DNA from 3 places in the Microbacterium sp. NPDC087592 genome. Region 3 is predicted to be linked to each of the others. Evidence: predicted binding sites of a transcription regulator. Region 3 holds the regulator's gene; each other region holds the start of a gene.
The links. Region 3 encodes LexA, which represses DNA repair genes until DNA is damaged. Its sites were predicted from a motif close to TCGAACANNTGTTCGA; they were not measured.

Region 1: a site for LexA is predicted at 1,364-1,379, ahead of ACIOTO_RS08060 (DUF222 domain-containing protein). Genes of this name have one in related genera too.
Region 2: a site for LexA is predicted at 1,376-1,391, ahead of ACIOTO_RS18825 (DUF222 domain-containing protein). Genes of this name have one in related genera too.

What each region holds. Positions count from the first base shown of each region.
Region 1 is NZ_JBIUWT010000001.1:1,699,905-1,702,167, reverse strand. Features, by position in the region: gene ACIOTO_RS08065 (hypothetical protein) at 1-22, shown strand, start outside; gene ACIOTO_RS08060 (DUF222 domain-containing protein) at 4-1,353, opposite strand; gene ACIOTO_RS08055 (GNAT family N-acetyltransferase) at 1,551-2,078, shown strand; gene pnuC (nicotinamide riboside transporter PnuC) at 2,081-2,263, shown strand, end outside.
Region 2 is NZ_JBIUWT010000004.1:127,959-130,221, forward strand. Features, by position in the region: gene ACIOTO_RS18825 (DUF222 domain-containing protein) at 1-1,346, opposite strand, end outside; gene ACIOTO_RS18830 (spermidine synthase) at 1,471-2,263, opposite strand, start outside.
Region 3 is NZ_JBIUWT010000004.1:250,893-253,155, forward strand. Features, by position in the region: gene ACIOTO_RS19420 (prolyl oligopeptidase family serine peptidase) at 1-359, opposite strand, end outside; gene lexA (transcriptional repressor LexA) at 381-1,067, opposite strand; gene ACIOTO_RS19430 (LysM peptidoglycan-binding domain-containing protein) at 1,358-1,726, shown strand; gene ACIOTO_RS19435 (histidinol-phosphate transaminase) at 1,793-2,263, shown strand, end outside.

The DNA of each region.
Region 1 (2,263 bases), on a different contig from region 3:
GGCTCACGCCGCGATGTCGTAGCGCGCTCTGCCCCCGAGCCTCGGCCTGCGGTGCGGATCGACGTTCGGCGGCGGGACGAGCCACACCCGCGCGGCGAACCCGCGTCCCTCGATCCTGATCTCCCAGTCGTTGTCGTGGATGCGGTGGTGACAGCTCTCGCAGAGCAGCACTCCGTTGTCGAGATCGGTCGGACCGGCATCCCGTTGCCACCAGCGCAGATGATGCGCCTTCGTCATCTGCGGAGGCAGCCCGCACATCACGCAGCCGCCGTCGCGCTCCACGAGCGCCAGCCGCTGGGCTCGGGTGAACAGGCGCTTCTCACGCCCCCAGTCGAGGATCTCACCGCCACCGCCGAGGACGACGGGGATGATTCCCCCGCCGGCCGCCATCCGACGACATGCGGAGATGCTGACCGGCTCATCGACGCCGTCGACCCTCGCGAATCCGGTGCCGGCGGTCAGGTCGTCGAGACCGACGCGCACCACGACGGTCGCGCCGGACAACGGAAGCCCCCCGTTGTCGCATCCGCTCGCGTGCGCGCAGATCTCGGCGAGCGCATCGGCCTGAAGCATCGCGACGGTGCGTCGATCGGCATCCGGCGCCTCGGGATCGAGCACGTGCGCTCGCGCCTGGAACGTCGCGGTGACGTACGCCTGGATCGCCGCCTTGACCGGAGCACCGGAGGCGACATCGGTCTGCAGCGTCAGGTGCAGCGAGCCCTCGCGCTCGAACATCGTCAGAGAACGCCGCGACCGCGCCTCGTCTTCGCGCGGGGCCACACCGTCGGGGTCCAGCCAGGCCTCTGCGTGCACGACCAGCTTGCGCACGTCGTCGAGTGACAGCCCCGCCGCCCGCTCGACCAGGAGACGCTCGGCGTCGGTGGTGCGCTCCAGATCGGCTTTCAGCCGCGCCCGATCGAGCAGCGTCACGATCAACGCCGCCGCTGCCGCGCTGAGGGTGCCGGCACCGATCGCCTGCTGCACCTCGGGATACCGCGGCGGCAGCGCCTCGCCGATGAGGTTCGCCCGCGGCGCCGTCGCCTCGCCCACCTTGACCAACCGCGCCGCATCGCCGGTGGATCCGCCCGTCGTCGCGGCGATCATGGTGGCCGGGCTGCGGAAGCCCTGTTCCTTCGCCAGGCTCGCCGCCCCCAGCTCGGGCCGGGACTCCCGCGCGATGCTCGCCGCGAGCTCGGCGTGGATGCCATCGAGTCGGCGCTGCACCAGTCCCATCGCCCGGTGGGCCTCGAGCAGTTGCACCCGAGACAGTTCCGCGGCGTTTTCCGCATCGGCCCACACCTCTTCGAGGCACTCCACGGCCTCGATCAAGGGGGTCAGATGGGGGTTTGCCATGCTTCGAGTTTAGAACATATCTTCGATATATAGGAGGGGCTGTGGATAAGTCGACGGGCTCGCATATCGCCGCGTCGACACCGTGTGCGCTCCCCGTGCGCTCGAACGCGCGGCATCCTGCTAGCGTCGGCGATGCGCACCCAAAGTGCGGCAGCAGGATGCGCACCCGAGCGCAGCAGAAGAGAGACCACCCGCCGATGACAGACGTCCGAATCAGGGATGCGGAGACCGCAGACCTCGAGACGATCACCGCGATCCACAACCATGCGGTGCTGCACACGACCTCGATCTGGAACGAGGATGCGGTCGACCTCGCCGACCGCATCGCCTGGCTCGCCGATCGCACCTCGCACGGCTATCCGGTGATCGTCGCGGTCGACGACACCGGCGTGCTGGGCTATGCGTCGTACGCGCAGTGGCGTCCACACAGCGGCTACCGGCACACGGTCGAGCACTCCGTCTACGTCCTCGGCGGTCAACACGGCCGCGGTATCGGCACCGCGCTGATGGCCGCACTCGTCGAGCGCGCCCGCGCCGCGGGGATGCACGTCATGATCGCCGGCATCGAGAGCGGGAACGGCGCCTCCATCGCCCTGCACGAGCGCCTCGGCTTCACCGAGGTCGGGCGGATGCCGCAGGTCGGGGCCAAGTTCGGGCGCTGGCTCGACCTGAGCATGCTCCAGCTCGTGCTCGACGACCGCGCCGAACCCGGCGCCGCATCCTGACCATGGACCTGCTGCAGTGGTTCGTCGACGGCTTCAACTCGAGCTGGACGCTGCCCGGCGGGCAGACCCTCCTCGTCCGTGAGGTCGTCGGCAACGCGTTCGGCCTGGCGAGCGCGCTCGGCGGCATGCGCCGGAAGATCTGGGCGTGGCCGGTCGGCATCATCGGCAACCTGCTGCTGCTCACC
Region 2 (2,263 bases), 120 kb from region 3:
ACTGCCGATTCCGTGAACGTCACCGTGTTCTGGGGAGGCGGTCGGTCGACGTACGAGCGCCCGGTCGGGCTCGTCCACTCCAGCACGCCGCCCGCACGCTGTTCGACGTGCCAGGGGGAGTGGTGTTTGAGCATGTGATGTCGTCGGCAGAACGCCGCGAGGTTCACATCTGTGGTCGCGCCTCCGATCGAGGCCGCGTGATTGTGGTCGAGATCGCACTTCCGCGCTCCGATCCCGCACCCGGGGAACCGGCACCGCTGATCCCGTGCGCGCAGATGCCGTCGCAACTGCTCGCTCGGCCGGTAGCGGTCGACGACGAGCAGCGCGCCGGAGATCGGATGCGTCAGCACGCGATCCCAGCCCACGGCGGAGCCGGCCAGCCTGCGGGCGGTCGTGATATCGATCGGCGTCGTGCCGTCGAGCAGGGCGGGCGGCGGTGTCTCGTGTCGAAAGGAGTCGCCGCCGTCATCGCCGGTGAGAGATGGTTCCGAGGAGTGGAGGTCATCGCCCATCAGTGACATCACCGGCACGGAGACCTCGATGCGTGCCTGGATCTCGCCGAGCAGCCCGTCGGTCGTGTCGTGTCCCGCGGGCGTTCCCGTGAGCAGGAGGTCGGCGAGCAGGTCGGCCCGCAACTGGTCGACCGTGCGCTCGTCTGCCGGAGGGCCATCGGAGCCAGCATCTCTCGCCGCTCGGGCATTGTCTTTCTTCACTGCATGCGCCATCTGCGAGAGCCGGTCGAACATGCCGTGCACGAGCGCCGCAGGGCCACGCGCGCCGAGTTCGGCCATGCCGTCGTCGAGGTCCTTCACGCATACCCGCCGCAGCTCTCGGGCATCGCGGTGCCGTTCGGTGACCGTGCGCTCCTGGAACCGCTCGGCCAGGCGTCGCGCGAGCCGCCGCAGTCGGTTCGGCGTCTCGGTCTCGGCGATCGCCACCGCTTCGGCGGCGTAGGCCCGCCGGTCGGCCGCATCGTCGAGATGGGCACCCGCATCGACGATCACCCGCGCATGCGCGCCGCTGATGCGCCCCTCGCCCTGTGCCGCCCACGCCGTCGGGAAGTGCTCGACGAGCCAGGAGGCCTCTGCCATCCGCCGCTCGATCGTGCGGTCGCTCAGGTGCTGCGCGGCCCCGATCTCGGCCGCCACCGTGCGGATGGCCATGTCGCCCTGATCGGGATGCGCGGCCTCGCGGGCGATGTCGATCGCCAGGCGCCCGGCCATCGCGAGCATGCCGTCTCGGGCCGCGTGCATGCTGCTCAGCGTCGCCTCTGCCGCCTCGAGCGACGCCACCAGATCGGCGAGCATCGCCATCTGGGAATCGGTCGCATCGAGCAGTGCTGTCATGACTTCAGTCCATCACGGACCACCGACATTCGAAACTATGTTCACCGGGATTCCGGCATCCGATTCGGCCGTTGTCTCCGCCCGTTGTCGCAGCCCGACGGACCGGGCCCCGTCGGGCTGAGCGCTAATCCCAGATCGGGTCGTCCGGGTCGGGGGAGTCCGTGCCGTCGACGTCGGTCATGATGCGCGCGTCGGCGATCCACGACGTCAGCTCATCGTCATGGAGCATGTGCGGTCGCGGCGTGCCGAGAAGGTCTGGAGTCGTCACGACGTCGAGTGGCTCATCGCTCGCGAAGACGACGACGTTGCCGAGCGGCCCTTCGTCATCGTCCGGTTCGGCGTCGAGGACGACGGCGACGTGATCGAACACGGTGCTCAGCGTGGCCGCCTGTCGCCGTGAGTACTCGAACGGATGCCCGTCGAGCAGGTTCACCGCCACGACGCCGTCTGCGGCGGAGCGCGCGGCGACCCGGCGGTAGAACTCCTGACTGGCCACCCGATGTCGGATGACGGCGGCATCCCAGAGGTCGACCACGGTGAAGCGGGCATCCGCCCACTCGTCCGGGAGCTCCGCGTCGGCGACCGCTCGCGCATCGCCGAAGATGACCCGCACATCAGCGCCCGGGGGCAGGGGCAGCGCGGCGATCACCGCGTCGTAGAGAGCGGGCTCGAACTCGACCACGAGCTGGGGTGAGCCGGCACGCGTGGCCTCGACATAGCGGGCCAGCGTGAGTGCTCCGGCTCCCAGATGCACGGTGAACAGCGGTGCACCGGGCTCGGCCGCGGCATCCATCGCCCTGGCGATGTGCTGGGTGTAGGCGTATTCGAGTTCGGTGGGATCCGTCATCGACACGACGGACTGCGGGATCCCGTCGACGCTGAGCTCGTAGCGACCTGGTCGCCTTCGCGATTGCACC
Region 3 (2,263 bases):
CCCTGCACGCGCAGACCGCCGTGCGCGGGACCCACCGGTGTCAGCGGGACGGGCTCGGCACCGGCGACCAGTCGATGGACGCGCTGATCGCCGGCATCGACGAAGTACAGGACGCCTGCGGGATCGACGGTCCATGCCCCACCGCCATACTCGTGCACCCGGGAGCGAGCTCCCCAGGGGGAGGGGAGGATCTCGGCTCCGGAAGAGCTCCGCACCGTGACCCGCCCCTTCTCGGCGGGCACGGATTCTCCCCACCAGATCTCGGAGCCGACGAAGCGCGCCCCGTCGATGCGCGGGGAGGATGCCGCGACGGAGGCTGCGGAGAACGGAGAGGGCCAGGAACCGTGAGGCGACGACATGCATCGAGCCTATGGCTGACGTCAGACGGCGCGCAGCACCGCCACGACCTTGCCGAGCACCACGGACTCATCGCCGAGGATGGGCTCGAAAGAGGAGTTTCGGGGGAGGAGCCAGGTGTGGCCGTCGCGACGGCGCAGCACCTTGACCGTGGCCTCGCCGTCAAGCATCGCGGCCACGATCTCGCCGTTCTCCGCATTGTTCTGCGAGCGCACGACGACCCAGTCGCCGTCGCAGATCGCGGCGTCGATCATCGACTCGCCCGAGACCTTGAGCATGAAGAGGTCTCCCTTGCCCACCAGTTGCCGGGGGAGAGGGAAGATCTCCTCCACCTGCTGATCGGCGGTGATCGGCACGCCGGCGGCGATGCGACCGACCAGGGGCACGAGCGCCGCGTCGCCGACCGGAGTCGCAACGTCGGCGGGGTTCTCGCCGCTGGCGCCGGGGAGATCGATCAGGACCTCCATGGCACGGGTCTTGCCGGGGTCGCGTCGCAGGTAGCCGCTCAGTTCGAGCTGACCGAGTTGGTGGGTCACGCTCGACAGCGACTTCAGGCCGACGGCGTCTCCGATCTCCCGCATGCTCGGCGGGTAGCCGTGATGAGCGATGGAGTTCTGGATGACCTCGAGGATCGCCATCTGCTTGGGGCTCAGGCTCTTGCGGCGTCGCGTCCGCGGTGCCTCCGACTCGGGGGCCGAGTTCTCGCTCATGGTGCTCCTTAAGTGCGGTGTTCCGACGTCGCTCTTCGAATGTCGGAGGCCCGTGGTGTGGTGTTCTCATCGAAACCGTATCCGAGAAACGGCCCGATCTGGAAGATCTGTTCGAGCGTGTCGGCAGAATCGTGCATCCGGTTTCGAAGACAACTTGACAGATGTTCGAACTCGAAGATATCTTCGGTACGTAGCTTCGCATTCACGGCTCCCGGCCGAGGCGGGAATGCGAACGCTACGCCAACTTCCCCGGCAGCTTCACCGCTCCGGGACAGGCTAAGGAGCACCACATGAGCAGCATCGGCTTCAGCACCGCGGCAGTCATTCCGGCGTCGACCCGTCCTGCGACGCGACTCCGTCTGACCACGCGCGGTCGCGCCGTGCTGCTGGGGTTCGCCTCCGTGCCGCTCGCGATCGGCATCGCCTTCGCCGCACTCAGCGGTGGCAGTGCGATCGCCTCGGGCGCAGACACGGCAGCCGTCAGCGTCGAGACCGTGACCGTCATGCCCGGTGACACTCTCTGGTCGATCGCCACCGGTGTCGCCCCCGGTGCCGACCCGCGCGACGTCATCGGTGAGATCAGCCGCATGAACCTGCTGCGTGGCGGTGAGCTCCAGATCGGCCAGACGCTCGCCATCCCGGCCCAGTACGTGGATTGATCCCGTCGCGCCCGAGCTGCGGCAACTTTGCGTCATCGACTCGGGGTGCCGCTTAACATTGGAAGGGTGACCCTCTCCCTCAACGATCTCCCGCTACGCGACGATCTTCGCGGACTGACTCCGTACGGCGCTCCTCAGGCACCGCTCCCGATCGCCCTCAACGTGAACGAGAACACGCATCCCATTCCGGACGCGGTGGCGAGCGACATCCTCGACGACATCGCGCTCGCGATCCGTGATGTGAACCGTTATCCCGACCGGGAGTTCACCACTCTTCGCGAGTCGTTCGCAGAGTATCTGGGTCACGGCCTCACCCCGGAGCAGATCTGGGCGGGCAACGGCTCGAACGAGGTGCTCCAGCACATCCTGCAGGCCTTCGGCGGCCCCGGGCGCACGGCTTTCGGTTTCGCGCCGACCTACTCGATGTACCCGCTCATCGCACAGGGCACGGGCGCGCGGTGGATCCCCGGGACGAGGCAGCCCGACTACACGATCACACCGGAGGAGGCAGCGGAGCAGGTGCGCACCGCGGACCCC